DNA from 2 places in the Streptomyces daliensis genome. Region 2 is predicted to be linked to the other one. Evidence: predicted binding sites of a transcription regulator. Region 2 holds the regulator's gene; the other holds the start of a gene.
The links. The regulator HspR, encoded in region 2, represses chaperone genes until heat shock. The targets are predictions, from matches to a motif close to TTGAGNNNNNNNNNCTCAA.
Positions count from the first base shown of each region.

Region 1: lon (endopeptidase La) is a predicted target of HspR. The motif match lies at 2,464-2,482, and genes of this name have one in related genera.

Region 1 is NZ_BAAGSO010000120.1:34,474-42,473, forward strand. Features, by position in the region: gene lon (endopeptidase La) at 30-2,441, opposite strand; gene ACYVOO_RS34665 (spermine/spermidine synthase domain-containing protein) at 2,677-3,387, shown strand; gene ACYVOO_RS34670 (response regulator transcription factor) at 3,476-4,255, shown strand; gene ACYVOO_RS34675 (HAMP domain-containing sensor histidine kinase) at 4,282-5,478, shown strand; gene ACYVOO_RS34680 (multifunctional oxoglutarate decarboxylase/oxoglutarate dehydrogenase thiamine pyrophosphate-binding subunit/dihydrolipoyllysine-residue succinyltransferase subunit) at 5,763-8,000, shown strand, end outside.
Region 2 is NZ_BAAGSO010000008.1:64,935-72,934, forward strand. Features, by position in the region: gene ACYVOO_RS02375 ((Fe-S)-binding protein) at 70-2,349, opposite strand; gene dnaK (molecular chaperone DnaK) at 2,749-4,629, shown strand; gene grpE (nucleotide exchange factor GrpE) at 4,626-5,351, shown strand; gene dnaJ (molecular chaperone DnaJ) at 5,406-6,602, shown strand; gene ACYVOO_RS02395 (heat shock protein transcriptional repressor HspR) at 6,605-7,060, shown strand; gene ACYVOO_RS02400 (glycoside hydrolase family 64 protein) at 7,519-8,000, shown strand, end outside.

The DNA of each region.
Region 1 (8,000 bases), on a different contig from region 2:
GCCGGGCCCGCACAGCACCCGCGCCCGCGTCACGCCGCCACCGGCACCTCCGCGACCCCCGCGCCCGCCTCCGCCGGGGTCAGCGCCAGCTCCAGCACCCGGCGCACGTCCGAGACGGGGTGGACGTCGAGGCCGGCCAGCACCTCCTCGGGGACGTCGTCCAGATCGGGCTCGTTCCGCTTCGGGATGATGACCGTGGTCACCCCCGCCCGGTGCGCCGCCAGCAGCTTCTGCTTGACGCCGCCGATGGGCAGCACCCGCCCCGTCAGCGAGACCTCGCCGGTCATCGCCACGTCAGGACGCACCTGGCGCCCGCTCAGCAGCGAGGCCAGCGCCGTCGTCATGGTGACGCCCGCACTCGGGCCGTCCTTGGGGACGGCGCCCGCCGGGACGTGCAGGTGGATGCCGCGCTCCTTCAGATCGCCGACGGGCAGTTCCAGCTCGGCGCCCCGCGAGCGCAGGTAGGAGAGCGCGATGTGCGCGGACTCCTTCATCACGTCGCCGAGCTGTCCCGTCAGGGTCAGGCCCGAGGCGCCGGTCTCCGGGTCCGCGAGGGACGCCTCGACGAAGAGGACGTCGCCGCCCGCGCCCGTGACCGCCAGCCCCGTCGCCACTCCGGGCACCGCCGTGCGGCGCTCGGCCGGGTCCTGCGCGGACTCGGGCGTGTGGCGGGGCCGCCCGATCAGCTCGCGCAGCGCGTCGGCGCCGACGGTGAGCGGCAGCTTCTGCTCGCCCAGCTCGTGCTGGGCCGCCACCTTGCGCAGGACGCGGGAGACGGCGCGCTCCAGGTTCCGTACGCCCGCCTCGCGGGTGTACTCGCCAGCGAGCCTGCGCAGTGCCTCGTCGTCGATGCCGACCTCGTCCGCCGCCAGGCCCGCGCGCTCCAGTTGCCTGGGCAGCAGGTGGTCGCGGGCGATGGTGACCTTCTCGTCCTCGGTGTACCCGTCGAGCTGGACGACCTCCATACGGTCGAGCAGCGCCTCGGGGATGGCCTCCAGGACGTTGGCCGTGGCGAGGAAGACCACGTCCGAGAGGTCCAGCTCGACCTCCAGGTAGTGGTCGCGGAAGGTGTGGTTCTGGGCGGGGTCCAGGACCTCCAGCAGGGCAGCCGCGGGGTCGCCGCGGAAGTCGGAGCCGACCTTGTCGACCTCGTCGAGGAGGACGACCGGGTTCATGGAGCCGGCCTCCTTGACGGCCCGGACGATGCGCCCCGGGAGTGCGCCCACGTACGTGCGGCGGTGGCCGCGGATCTCGGCCTCGTCGCGGACGCCGCCGAGCGCGACCCGGACGAACTTGCGCCCCATGGCCCGCGCGACGGACTCGCCGAGCGAGGTCTTGCCGACGCCGGGCGGGCCGACGAGGGCGAGCACCGCTCCCCCGCGCCGTCCGCCGACGACGCCGAGCCCGCGTTCGTCGCGCCTCTTGCGCACCGCGAGGTACTCGGTGATGCGCTCCTTCACGTCCTGGAGTCCCGCGTGGTCCTCGTCCAGGACGCGCTGAGCCCCTGAGATGTCATAGGCGTCCTCGGTGCGCTCGTTCCAGGGCAGTTCCAGGACGGTGTCGAGCCAGGTGCGGATCCAGCTTCCCTCGGGGGACTGGTCGCTGGAGCGCTCCAGCTTGTCGACCTCCTTGAGGGCCGCCTTCTTCACGTCGTCCGGGAGTTCGGCGGCCTCGACGCGGGCGCGGTAGTCCTCGCCCTCGTCCTCCGGATCGCCGTTCAGTTCGGCCAGTTCCTTGCGGACGGCCTCCATCTGGCGGCGCAGCAGGAATTCGCGCTGCTGCTTGTCGACGCCTTCCTGGACGTCCTTGGCGATGGACTCGGCCACGTCCTGCTCGGCGAGGTGTTCGCGGAGCGCCTCGGTGGCGAGGCGGAGCCGTTCGACGGGGTCCGTGGTCTCCAGGAGCCTGATCTTCTGGTCCGTAGTGAGGAACGGGGAGTATCCGGCGTTGTCCGCCAGGGCGCCCACGTCCTCGATCTGCTGCACGCGGTCCACGACCTGCCAGGCGCCGCGCTTGCGGAGCCAGTCGGTGGCCAGCGCCTTGTACTCCTTCATCAGCTCGGCGACCTGGCCGGGCACGGGGTCAGGCGCGGCCTCCTCGGCCTCGGTGCCCTCGACCCAGAGCGCGGCGCCTGGCCCTGTGGTGCCGGAGCCGATGCGGACGCGGTGCAGGCCGCGGATGAGGGCGCCGGGGTCGCCGTCGGCGAGGCGGCCCACCTGTTCGACGCGGCCGAGCACGCCGGTGTCCGCGTAGTTTCCGTCGACGCGCGGGACGAGCAGCACCCGTGGCTTCTCGCCCCGGGGCGCGGCTGCCTGTGCGGCCTCCACGGCGGCCCGTACGTCGCTGTCGGACAGGTCCAGGGGCACGACCATGCCCGGCAGCACGACCTCGTCATCGAGGGGCAGCACCGGCAGGGTGAGCGTTGCGGACGTCGAAGCCATGATCTCTCCCTCGGCAGGCAAGTTGAGCTATGTGGACTCAATGCTCTGGGAGGTGTGGATGTTCCCGCCCCGGAGGCGTGTTCGCTGTGAGCAAACGCCCCACCCCGCCGGGTCCCGGACCCCGCCCCACCCCGTCCCGGGTCAACACGGCGCCCCGCCGTGGGCTTCCCGTCGCCCCCGGAGGCGCCCGTAAACCACCCGCGCGAGCCCGCACGCCGCTGCGAGGATGGCGCCCATGCCGTTCCCGAGCCCTCACCCCGACACCACCACAGGACCCGTCGTCCTGGACCGTCGCGAAGGCCCCTACGGGGAGGTCGTCCTGCGGCGGCACGGCGAGCTGCTCCAGATCATCGCCAACGGGTGCTTCCTCATGGACACCTCCGACGGCCGCTCCGAGCGCCTGCTCGTGCGCGCCGCGCTGGACCGCCTGGACCGTCTCGCCCCTGGCACGGACGCGCCGGCACTGCTGATCGGCGGCCTGGGCGTGGGCTTCTCGCTGGCCGAGGCGGCGGCGGAGCCGCGCTGGGGACGCGTCACCGTCGTCGAGCGCGAGGAGGCGGTGATCGACTGGCACCGGGGGGACGGCCCCCTGTCGGCGGTCACGGCGGAGGCGCTGCGCGACCCGCGCTGCGAGGTCGCGCACGACGACCTGCTGTCCCATCTGCGCGCGGCCCCCGGACGCTACGACGCGGTGTGCATGGACGTGGACAACGGGCCCGGCTGGACCGTCACCGAGGACAACGGCTCCCTCTACGCGCCGTCCGGGCTCGCCCTGTGCCGCGAGGCGCTGCGGCCCGGCGGAGTGCTGGCCGTCTGGTCGGCCCAGCCCTCCCCCACATTCGACGACACATTGCGGAATGCCGGATTCACAAGGGTCCGTACCGAAGAGATCAGCGTCGCCCGAGGCGTCCCCGACGTGGTCCACTTCGCAACCAAACCGGCGTAGCCGCAGCCCACACGAGGCCCTTACGCTGCTGCCACACGCACACGAACAAGCCACAACACACCGCGGCGCACAGCAGGGGCGGGGCCGAATGGACCAGAAGAACACAACTCAGACACAAGGCAGCACGGCAGCCGCCGCAGCCACCCCTGGTGCCCAGCGCCGCATCCTGGTCGTCGAGGACGACCCGACGATCGTGGACGCGATCGCCATGAGGCTGCGCGCCGAGGGCTTCCAGGTGCAGACGGCGGGCGACGGGCCCGCCGCCGTGGACACGGCGGAGGCATGGCAGCCGGACCTCATCGTCCTCGACGTGATGCTGCCGGGCTTCGACGGGCTGGAGGTCTGCCGCAGGGTGCAGGCCCAGCGCCCGGTGCCGGTGCTCATGCTCACGGCGCGGGACGACGAGACCGACATGCTGGTCGGCCTGGGCGTCGGGGCCGACGACTACATGACCAAGCCGTTCTCCATGCGCGAGGTGGCGGCCAGGGTGCACGTACTGCTGCGCCGCGTCGAGCGGGCCACCCTCGCCGCGCACACGCCGCGCAGCGGGATACTCCGGCTCGGCGAGCTGGAGATCGACCACGCGCAGCGCCGGGTCCGGGTCACGGGCGAGGACGTGCATCTGACGCCGACGGAGTTCGACCTGCTGGTGTGCCTGGCGCACTCGCCGCGCGCGGTGCTCTCGCGGGAGCAGTTGCTCGCCGAGGTGTGGGACTGGGCGGACGCCTCCGGCACGCGCACGGTCGACAGCCACATCAAGGCCCTGCGCAGGAAGATCGGAGCCGAGCGCATCCGTACGGTGCACGGCGTGGGATACGCGCTGGAGACTCCGTCGGCCTCCCCGGCGTCCACCGCCGACGGATCCTGACGGCGACGGCACAGGGGCACTGGGACATGACCGACCTGGCCGGGCTGTCGCGGTCCCTGCGGACCCCCCTCGTACGCCTCGCACGCCGCGTCAGAGCGCGTGTCGAGCGCGACTGGGAGGAGAAGTGGGGGCCGCGCTGGGGCCCCGTGCTGCGCCGCGTCTGGGCGCGTGTGTGGGAGTGGCTGAAGCCCCTCGACCCGTACCGCTCGGTGAAGGCCGCGCTGGGCGCGCTGGTGATCGTCTCCGTGGTGATCACGACGCTGCTCGCCCTGTTCGCCGTCTATTCGGCGACCGAGCTGCGGGTGATCACGATCTTCTCGATCATCGCGTCGCTGCTGGTCACGCAGTTCGTGGCGCAGGCACTGACGGCGCCGCTCGACGAGATGACCGAGGCGGCGCGCGCCATGGCCGACGGGGACTACTCGCGCCGGGTGGGGCAGGTGCGGCGCGACGAGTTCGGGGAGCTGGCCGAGACCTTCAACCGGATGGCCGCCGATCTGGAGGCGGTCGACCAGCACCGCAAGGAGCTGGTCGCCAACGTCTCGCACGAGCTGCGCACCCCCATCGCGGCGCTCCGCGCCGTACTGGAGAACGTCGTGGACGGCGTCTCGGAGGCCGATCCGGAGACGATGCGCACCGCGCTCAGCCAGACCGAGCGGCTGGGGCGCCTCGTCGAGCACCTGCTCGACCTCTCGCGGCTCGACAACGGTGTCGTACCGCTGCACTCGCGCCGCTTCGAGGTGTGGCCGTATCTGGCGGGCGTGCTCAAGGAGGCGAACATGAGCAAGGGCTCCGGGCACGCCCGTACGGACGTCCATCTCCACCTGGACGTGTCACCGCCGGAGCTGACCGCGCACGCCGACGCGGAGCGGCTGCACCAGGTGGTCGCCAATCTCATAGACAACGCGGTCAAGCACAGCCCGCCGCACGGCCGGGTCACGGTCAGGGCGCGCCCCGGCGAGGGGGTGGAGAGCCTGGAGGTCGAGGTGCTGGACGAGGGCCCCGGCATCCCGGCCTCGGAGCGGCACCGGGTCTTCGAGCGGTTCAGCCGTACGCAGGGCGCCAAGGGCGGGCAGGGCGCGGGCGACGGGGGCACGGGGCTCGGTCTCGCCATCGCCCGCTGGGCCGTCGATCTCCACGGCGGGTGGATACGGGTGGCCGAATCCCCTCGGGGCTGCCGCATCCAGGTCACCCTCCCGGGGCTGGGAAAGGCACCCGGTTGACGTAAGCTCGAAGCCGAGGTGCGGTGGTGACACCGCAGGAAGCGCCCGTGACGCGGGATGTTCAGCGCCGACGCGAGATCCGTGACGCCGGAGAACCGGCCCACGGTTCCGGGCGCTGGGCAAAACCTTGTGTGTTTCCCGCCAAATCCTGGGCCGAAACCAGGCTTCGGATGTGACTTGCACGACGACAGGGCCATGCGGACTGCACCTCACGGCAAGAGGGGCGTAGCCTTTATTTCCGCTGTCCACCATCTTTAGGAACGCGGAAGAGGGCGGTTGCCGCCGTGTCGTCACAGTCCCCCAACAGCTCGAGCGTCTCGACCGATCAAGAGGGCCAGGGCAAGGACCCTGCCTCTGTTTTCGGACCAAACGAGTGGCTCGTCGACGAGATCTACCAGCAGTACCTCCAGGACCCGAACTCGGTAGACCGAGCCTGGTGGGACTTCTTCGCCGACTACAAGCCAGGTTCTGGCTCGGCGAGCGAGCCGGAGGGCGGGGAGACCCCCGCCGCCCAGGGCTCGGCTCCGGCATCGCCGGGCACCACCAGCGCCTCCGACGGAGCGGGCAAGCAGGCGGGCACGGGTGTTCCCGCGCCGTCTGCGGCTCCCGCCGCGCCTGCGGCGCCCGCGCAGCAGGCCCCGGCTCAGGCTCAGGCCGCGCCGAAGGCCAAGGCCGCGGCGCCCGCGCAGCCGAAGCCCGCAGCGAAGGCGGCGCCGGCGAAGGGCTCCGAAGCCGCTGACGAGGCTCCGTCGGGGCCCGAGTACCAGCAGTTGCGCGGCCCCTCGGCCGCCGTCGCGAAGAACATGAGCGCCTCCCTGGAGCTGCCCACGGCCACGTCCGTGCGCGCCGTTCCGGTGAAGCTGCTGTTCGACAACCGCATCGTCATCAACAACCACCTCAAGCGCGCCCGTGGCGGCAAGGTGTCCTTCACGCACCTGATCGGCTACGCCATGGTGCAGGCGCTGAAGGCGATGCCGTCGATGAACTACTCCTTCGCGGAGAAGGACGGCAAGCCGACGCTGGTCAAGCCGGACCACGTGAACCTCGGTCTGGCCATCGACCTGGTGAAGCCGAACGGCGACCGGCAGCTCGTGGTCGCCGCCATCAAGAAGGCCGAGACCCTCACCTTCTTCGAGTTCTGGCAGGCGTACGAGGACATCGTCCGGCGGGCCCGCGAGAACAAGCTCACGATGGACGACTTCTCCGGGGTCACGGTCTCGCTGACCAACCCCGGCGGCATCGGCACCGTCCACTCCGTGCCGCGCCTGATGCCAGGGCAGAGCGTCATCATGGGCGTCGGCGCGATGGAGTACCCGGCGGAGTTCCAGGGCACCTCGCAGGACACCCTGAACCGGCTCGGCGTCTCGAAGGTCATGACGCTGACCAGCACGTACGATCACCGCGTCATCCAGGGGGCCGCCTCCGGCGAGTTCCTGCGCCAGGTCGCCAACCTGCTGCTCGGCGAGAACGACTTCTACGACGAGATCTTCAAGGCCCTGCGCATCCCGTACGAGCCCGTGCGCTGGATGAAGGACATCGACGCGTCGCACGACGACGACGTCACCAAGGCGGCCCGGGTCTTCGACCTCATCCACTCCTACCGGGTGCGCGGCCACATCATGGCGGACACGGACCCGCTGGAGTACAAGCAGCGCAAGCACCCTGACCTCGACATCAACGAGCACGGGCTGACGCTGTGGGACCTGGAGCGCGAGTTCGCCGTCGGCGGCTTCGCGGGCAAGTCGATGATGAAGCTGCGCGACATCCTGGGCGTGCTGCGTGACTCGTACTGCCGGACCACCGGCATCGAGTACATGCACATCCAGGACCCGAAGGAGCGCAAGTGGATCCAGGACCGCGTCGAGCGGTCCCACGACAAGCCCGAGCGCGACGAGCAGCTCCGCATCCTGCGCAGGCTGAACGCGGCCGAGGCGTTCGAGACGTTCCTCCAGACCAAGTACGTCGGCCAGAAGCGCTTCTCGCTGGAGGGCGGCGAGTCCGTCATCCCGCTGCTGGACGCGGTGCTCGACGCGGCGGCCGAGTCCCGGCTGGACGAGTGCGTCATCGGCATGGCGCACCGCGGCAGGCTGAACGTCCTGGCGAACATCGTCGGCAAGTCGTACGCGCAGATCTTCCGGGAGTTCGAGGGCAACCTCGACCCGCGGTCGATGCACGGCTCCGGCGACGTCAAGTACCACCTGGGCAACGAGGGCACCTTCACCGGTCTTGACGGCGAGCAGATCAAGGTCTCGCTCACCGCCAACCCCTCCCACCTGGAGGCCGTGGACCCGGTCGTCGAGGGTGTGGCCCGCGCCAAGCAGGACATCATCGGCAAGGGCGGCACGGACTTCACGGTCCTGCCCGTCCAGCTCCACGGCGACGCGGCCTTCGCGGGCCAGGGCGTGGTGGCCGAGACGCTCAACATGTCGCAGCTGCGCGGCTACCGCACCGGCGGCACGGTGCACATCATCATCAACAACCAGGTCGGCTTCACGGCGGCGCCCGAGTCGGCGCGCTCGTCG
Region 2 (8,000 bases):
ACACGCCGATTACTGACGACAAGGGTACGGACCTGCGTCCTTACCCCCGCCGCAGCGGCTGCTCCGCCGCTACTTCGCGGGTTCCGGTTCCGGTGCCTCCTCGGACTCCGGTTCGCCCGCCGGGTCGGCCGGGGGCTTGACGGAGTCCAGCAGGAGCTGGGCCACGTCCACGACCTGGAGTTCCTCCTTGGCCTTCCCATCGTTCTTCTTGCCGTTGACCGAGTCGGTCAGCATGACCAGGCAGAACGGGCAGGCCGTCGAGACGATGTCCGGGTTGAGGGAGAGCGCCTCGTCCACGCGCTCGTTGTTGATGCGCTTGCCGATGCGCTCTTCCATCCACATCCGGGCGCCGCCCGCGCCACAGCAGAAGCCGCGCTCCTTGTGGCGGTGCATCTCCTCGTTCCGCAGCCCGGGCACGCGGCCGATGATCTCGCGCGGCGGCGTGTAGACCTTGTTGTGACGGCCCAGGTAGCACGGGTCGTGGTAGGTGATCAGGCCCTCCACCGGGGTGACCGGCACCAGCTTGCCCTCGTCGATGAGGTGCTGGAGGAGCTGGGTGTGGTGGATGACCTCGTAGTGGCCGCCGAGCTGCGGGTACTCGTTGGCGAGGGTGTTGAAGCAGTGCGGGCAGGTCGCGACGATCTTCTTCTTCGACTGCTCGACCGTCACCCCCTCGTCCTCATCCTCACCGAAGGCGGCGTTCAGCGTGGCGACGTTCTCCTCGCCGAGCTGCTGGAAGAGGAACTCGTTGCCCAGGCGGCGGGCCGAGTCACCGGTGCACTTCTCGTCGCCGCCCATGATCGCGAACTTGACGCCCGCGATGTGCAGCAGCTCGGCGAACGCCTTGGTGGTCTTCTTGGCCCGGTCCTCCAGGGCGCCCGCGCAGCCGACCCAGTAGAGGTACTCGACCTCGGTGAGGTCCTCGACCGTCTTGCCGACGATCGGCACCTCGAAGTCGACCTCCTTGGTCCACTCCAGGCGCTGCTTCTTGGCCAGGCCCCAGGGGTTGCCCTTCTTCTCCAGGTTCTTGAGCATCGTCCCGGCCTCGCTCGGGAACGCGCTCTCGATCATCACCTGGTAGCGGCGCATGTCGACGATGTGGTCGACGTGCTCGATGTCCACGGGGCACTGCTCCACGCACGCGCCGCAGGTGGTGCAGGACCACAGCACGTCGGGGTCGATGACCCCGTTCTCCTCCGCGGTGCCGATCAGCGGGCGCTCGGCCTCGTCCAGCGCGGACTGCGGCACGTCCCTGAGCTGCTCCTCCGTGGCCTTCTCCTCGCCCTCCATGGTCTTGCCGCCGCCGGCCAGCAGGTAGGGGGCCTTGGCGTGCGCGTGGTCGCGCAGCGACATGATCAGCAGCTTGGGCGAGAGCGGCTTCCCGGTGTTCCAGGCGGGGCACTGCGACTGGCAGCGCCCGCACTCGGTGCACGTCGAGAAGTCGAGGATGCCCTTCCAGGAGAAGTGCTCGACCTGGGAGGCACCGAAGGTGACCTCCTCCTCGTTGTCGTCGTCGAGCGCGGTCTCGAAGTCGATCTCCTTGCCGCCCGAGACCATCGGCTTCAGCTCACCGAGGGCTGTGCCGCCCTTGGCGTCGCGCTTGAACCAGATGTTGGGGAAGGCGAGGAACCGGTGCCAGGCGACACCCATGTTGGTGTTCAGGCTGACGGTGATCATCCAGATCATCGTGGTGCCCAGCTTCACCATCGCCCAGAAGTAGACGAGGGTCTGGAGCGTCCCGGTGTCCAGGCCGTCGTAGGCGGCGACCAGCGGGTACGAGACGAAGTAGGCCGGGTCGTAGCCGTCGACGTGGTGCAGCGCGCCCTCCAGGCCGCGGAGCATCACGATGGCGAGGCCGATGATGAAGATGACGTACTCGACGAAGTACGCCTGCCACGCCTTCGATCCGGCGAACCGGGACTTGCGGCCCGCGCGGGAGGGCAGGTTCAGCAGCCGGATCACCATCAGGACGGCGATGCCCACCGTCGTCGCGGCGCCGATGAACTCGATGTACATCTCGTACGGGAGCCAGCCGCCGATGACAGGCAGCGTCCAGTCGGCCTTGAAGAGCTGCCCGTAAGCGTTGATGATCGTGGGCGGCAGCGTCAGGAAGCCGATGGCCACGAACCAGTGGGCGACGCCGACGACGCCCCACCGGTTCATCCTGGTGTGGCCCAGGAACTCCTTGACGAGGGTGGCGGTGCGCTGCTTCGGGCTGTCGGTGCGTGAGCCCGCGGGGATCGGCTGGCCGAGCTTCACGAACCGGTAGATCTGCGCGACAGCGCGAGCGATGAGCGCAATGCCGACCGCGGTGAGCACCAGCGTGACGACGATCGCGGCGAGTTGCATGTCGGCTCCTCGAACCTGCGGGGCAGCTTGCTCTGACGAATCCTGTGGGGCGGTCCGGCGAGGCTCGCCCGGTCTTACTAAGCGGTAACTTATCCAGTCCGTTCGAGATTACCCACTCCGCGCCGCCCGCTGTAGCGGATGAGGCGGTGATTTGCGTCGCTGAGGCCACCCTCAGTGACGATCCCATGGCGACCCGGGTCCGCAGGACAGCAGGGGGTCGCGACACCCCGCGGTGCCCCCGCGTCGCAACCCGTACCGCTCCGACCTGCGCTGATGACACCGTGCGCATAAACAGAGCATAAGAGTTGAGTCGCCCCCACTCAGCTCTGTTGACGGGTTTGGCTCCGTGGTGCACTCTTGAGTCAGCTTCACTCAAGACATCAGCGGGAGGAACACGAAATGGCACGTGCGGTCGGCATCGACCTGGGTACGACGAACTCCGTCGTCAGTGTTCTCGAAGGCGGTGAGCCCACCGTCATCACCAACGCCGAGGGCGCCAGGACCACGCCGTCCGTCGTCGCCTTCGCGAAGAACGGTGAGGTCCTGGTCGGCGAGGTCGCCAAGCGCCAGGCTGTCACCAACGTCGACAGGACGGTCCGGTCGGTCAAGCGCCACATGGGCACCGACTGGAAGATCAACCTGGACGGCAAGGACTTCAACCCGCAGCAGATGAGCGCCTTCATCCTGCAAAAGCTCAAGCGGGACGCGGAGGCGTACCTCGGCGAGAAGGTCGAGGACGCGGTCGTCACCGTACCGGCGTACTTCAACGACGCCGAGCGCCAGGCCACCAAGGAGGCCGGTGAGATCGCGGGCCTCAACGTCCTGCGCATCGTCAACGAGCCCACCGCCGCCGCTCTCGCCTACGGGCTGGAGAAGGAGGACCAGACCATCCTGGTCTTCGACCTCGGTGGCGGCACCTTCGACGTCTCGCTGCTGGAGATCGGCGACGGCGTCGTCGAGGTCAAGGCCACCAACGGTGACAACCACCTCGGTGGTGACGACTGGGACCAGCGCGTCGTCGACTACCTGGTCAAGCAGTTCCAGTCCGGCCACGGCGTGGACCTGGGCAAGGACAAGATGGCTCTCCAGCGTCTCCGCGAGGCCGCGGAGAAGGCGAAGATCGAGCTGTCCTCGTCCACCGAGACCACGATCAACCTGCCCTACATCACGGCGTCCGCCGAGGGCCCGCTGCACCTGGACGAGAAGCTCAGCCGCGCCCAGTTCCAGCAGCTCACCCAGGACCTGCTGGAGCGCTGCAAGACGCCGTTCCACAACGTCATCAAGGACGCGGGCATCCAGCTCTCCGAGATCGACCACGTGGTCCTCGTCGGTGGTTCGACGCGTATGCCCGCCGTCGCCGAGCTGGTCAAGGACCTGACGGGCGGCAAGGACGCCAACAAGGGCGTGAACCCGGACGAGGTCGTCGCCATCGGCGCCAGCCTCCAGGCCGGTGTGCTCAAGGGCGAGGTCAAGGACGTCCTCCTGCTGGACGTCACCCCGCTGTCCCTCGGTATCGAGACCAAGGGCGGCATCATGACCAAGCTGATCGAGCGCAACACCACGATCCCGACGAAGCGCTCGGAGACCTTCACCACGGCCGAGGACAACCAGCCGTCGGTGCAGATCCAGGTCTTCCAGGGCGAGCGCGAGATCGCGGCCTACAACAAGAAGCTCGGCATGTTCGAGCTGACGGGCCTGCCGCCCGCGCCGCGCAACGTCCCGCAGATCGAGGTCACCTTCGACATCGACGCGAACGGCATCATGCACGTGTCGGCGAAGGACCTCGGCACCGGCAAGGAGCAGCGCATGACCGTCACCGGCGGTTCCGCGCTCCCCAAGGACGACATCGAGCGCATGATGCGCGACGCCGAGCAGTACGCCGACGAGGATGCCAAGCGCCGGGAGTCCGCCGAGACCCGCAACCAGGCCGAGCAGCTCGTCTACACGACCGAGAAGTTCCTCAAGGACAACGAGGACAAGGTCCAGGCCGACATCAAGACCGAGGTCGAGACGGCCGTCAGCGATCTCAAGGAGAAGCTGAAGGGCGAGGACACCGCGGCCATCCGCGAGGCCAGCGAGAAGGTCGCCGCCACCAGCCAGAAGCTGGGCCAGGCGATGTACGCCGACGCGCAGGCCGCGCAGGGCGGCGAAGAGGGTGCCCAGGCGGGTGCCGGTGCCGCGGGCGCGGGTGACGCCAAGGCCGACGGCGACGACGACGTCGTGGACGCCGAGATCGTGGACGACGAGCAGCAGCAGAAGCCCAAGGACGGTGCCGCGTGACGGAGGAGACCCCGGGCTTCGACAAGAAGCCCGACGTCCCCGCCGAAGCAGACGCCGCACAGCCCGAAGACGCTGCGGCGCAGGCCGCCGGTGCCGCCCCCTCCGAGGAGGCGGGCGGCCCGGCGGACCGGGCCGGGGACGTTCACGAGAACGACCAGGACATCCAGGACATGCAGGGACCGGACCTCCAGGACGCCTCGCTCGTGGCTCAGCTCGACCAGACCCGCACCGCGCTCAACGAGCGCACGCAGGATCTCCAGCGGCTCCAGGCGGAGTTCCAGAACTACCGCCGCCGGGTCGACCGCGACCGCGCCGCCGTCAAGGAGGTCGCCGTCGCGAACCTGCTGACGGAGCTCCTTCCCGTGCTCGACGACATCGGCCGGGCCCGGGACCACGGGGAGCTGGTCGGCGGCTTCAAGTCGGTGGCCGAATCGCTGGAGATGGTCGCGGCGAAGATGGGCCTGATGCAGTTCGGCAAGGAGGGCGAGCCCTTCGACCCGACGGTCCACGAGGCGCTCATGCACTCGTATTCGCCGGATGTCACAGAGACGACGTGCGTGCAGATCCTCCAGCCCGGGTACCGAATCGGCGAGCGGACCATCCGTCCGGCGCGGGTCGGCGTGGCCGAGCCGCAGCCCGGCGCCCAGCCGGGGGCACCGGCTTCGCCGAAGGACGGAGAGCCGGCGGACGAAGAGGAGAACGGTGGCCCGGACGAGGGCTGACCAGGCTGGCCACGGCGACAGCTGGACCGGTGAGTGGGAGGAGGGACGTCGGGGTTGAGTACCAAGGACTTCATCGAGAAGGACTACTACAAGGTCCTCGGCGTCCCCAAGGACGCCACCGAGGCCGAGATCAAGAAGGCGTACCGGAAGCTCGCCCGCGAGAACCATCCGGACGCCAACCGGGGCGACGCCAAGGCCGAGGAGCGGTTCAAGGACGCGTCGGAGGCGTATGACGTCCTCGGCGACCCCAAGCGCCGCAAGGAGTACGACGAGGCGCGCACCCTCTTCGGCAACGGCGGCTTCCGCCCCGGCGGCGCTGGCGGCCCGGGCGGCGGCAGCTTCAACTTCGACCTGAGCGACCTCTTCGGGGCCGGTCAGGCCGGAGGCGGTGCCGGTGGTCCGGGCGGCGCGGGCGGCTTCGGCGGCGGCCTGGGCGATGTCTTCGGCGGCCTCTTCAACCGGGGCGGCGGTGGCACGCGCACGCAGCCGCGCCGTGGCCAGGACATCGAGTCCGAGGTGACGCTCAGCTTCACCGAGGCGGTGGACGGGGCCACGGTCCCGCTGCGGATGTCCTCGTCGGCCGCGTGCAAGGCGTGTGCGGGTACGGGCGACAAGAACGGCAGCCCCCGCGTCTGCCCCACGTGCGTCGGCACGGGGCAGGTCTCGCGCGGCGGCGGTGGCGGCTTCTCGCTGACGGACCCGTGCGTGGACTGCAAGGGCCGGGGCCTGATCGCCCAGGACCCGTGCGACACGTGCAAGGGCTCGGGCCGGGCGACCAGCTCGCGCACCATGCAGGTCCGCATCCCCGCGGGCGTCTCCGACGGGCAGCGCATCAGGCTGCGCGGCAAGGGGGCCCCCGGTGAGCGCGGCGGGCCCAACGGCGATCTCTATGTGGTGGTCCACGTCGACAAGCACCCCGTCTTCGGGCGCAGGGGCGACAACCTGACCGTGACCGTGCCCGTCACCTTCCCGGAGGCGGCGCTCGGGGGCGAGATCAAGGTCCCCACGCTCGGCGGTCCCCCCGTCACCCTGAAGCTCCCGCCCGGTACCCCGAGCGGGCGCACGATGCGGGCCCGTGGCAAGGGAGCCGTGCGCAAGGACGGGACACGAGGGGATCTGCTGGTCACTATTGAGGTAGCCGTACCGAAGGATCTGAGCGAGAAGGCGAGAGACACCCTGGAGTCTTTCCGCGACGCGACAGCGGGGAAGGATCCGCGGGCGGCGTTGTTCAAGGCCGCGAAGGGAGAGTAGATGTGAACGGCCGAGGTGGACGCAGGAACAACCCTTACGAGCTGACGGACGAGTCGCCGGTCTACGTCATCTCGGTCGCCGCTCAGCTCTCCGGTCTGCATCCGCAGACCCTCCGCCAGTACGACCGCCTCGGCCTGGTCTCTCCCGACCGCACGGCCGGGCGCGGTCGTCGTTACTCCGCGCGCGACATCGAACTCCTCCGCCAGGTGCAGGAGCTGAGCCAGGACGAGGGCATCAACCTCGCGGGCATCAAGCGCATCATCGAGCTGGAGAACCAGGTGACCGCGCTCCAGGCGCGCGTCGCCGAACTCCAGCAGGCGGTGGAGGGCGCGGCGGCGGCGATGCAGCAGCGCGAGGCGCAGGTCCACGCGTCGTACCGCCGCGATCTGGTGCCGTACCAGGACGTCCACCAGTCCAGCGCGCTCGTGGTGTGGCGGCCGAAGAAGCGCCGGGACTGACGCACCGGGACTGAGGCGCCGGGACTGACGCGAGACGGGTTCGGCCGGTCCGGGGCCGTCGGGCAGACGCGGGGAACCACCACACAGCACCGGACATCGAGGGCCGGGGCCTGGCACACGCCGGGTCCCGGCCCTCGCGCGTGCGTCGCCTTAAGCACCTCTTAAGCGCCCCATAAGCATCCCGTCGCAGATGCGTGCCGTCACGTGAGAACCAGTAGCCCCAACCGCACGTAGTGCCCCATGAGTTCACCTGGCGCGCCGCCGTCCCCCCACTCCACAGGGCGGTGTCCGTGCCGGACAACCGCTGGTGAGGCTGTCCGACCGAAGGGGCGAGTGATGTTCAGATCTTTAACTCCGGGGTCTAGATGGACAGTTCACCTTCTTCAAGAGGTTGACATGGTCCGTACCTGCTGTGAACCTGACAACGTTTTCCGCCCCCCACGCTGAGGAGGAACAGGATGCTCCCCCCACGCAGGCTGACCAAGCGCAGGCTGATCGCATCCGCCACTGCCGCCGCGGCCATCGCCACCGGAATCATCGTGACCGGACAGGCCAACGGCCTGCCGACCAACATGCTTTCGAGCGACAAGGCCGACTCGGCGAACGCCGAGGCCGTGGCGGACACCATTCCGCTCACCCTCAAGAACAACTCGGGACGTGACGAGCCGGTCCACGTCTACGTCATCGGCACCGAACTCGCCTCGGGCACGCAGGGATACGCCGACGAGAGCGGCGCCTTCCACGCCTGGCCGGGCGGGGGCGCGCCGCCCATCCCGGCGCCCGACGCCTCCTTCGAGGGCCCGAAGAACGGCGAGACCAAGACCATCCAGTTGCCGAAGTTCTCCGGCCGGGTCTACTTCTCGTACGGTGACAAGCTGGAGTTCCAGCTCGCCGAGGGCGGCCTCGTGCAGCCCGCCGTGCAGAACGAGAGCGACCCGAA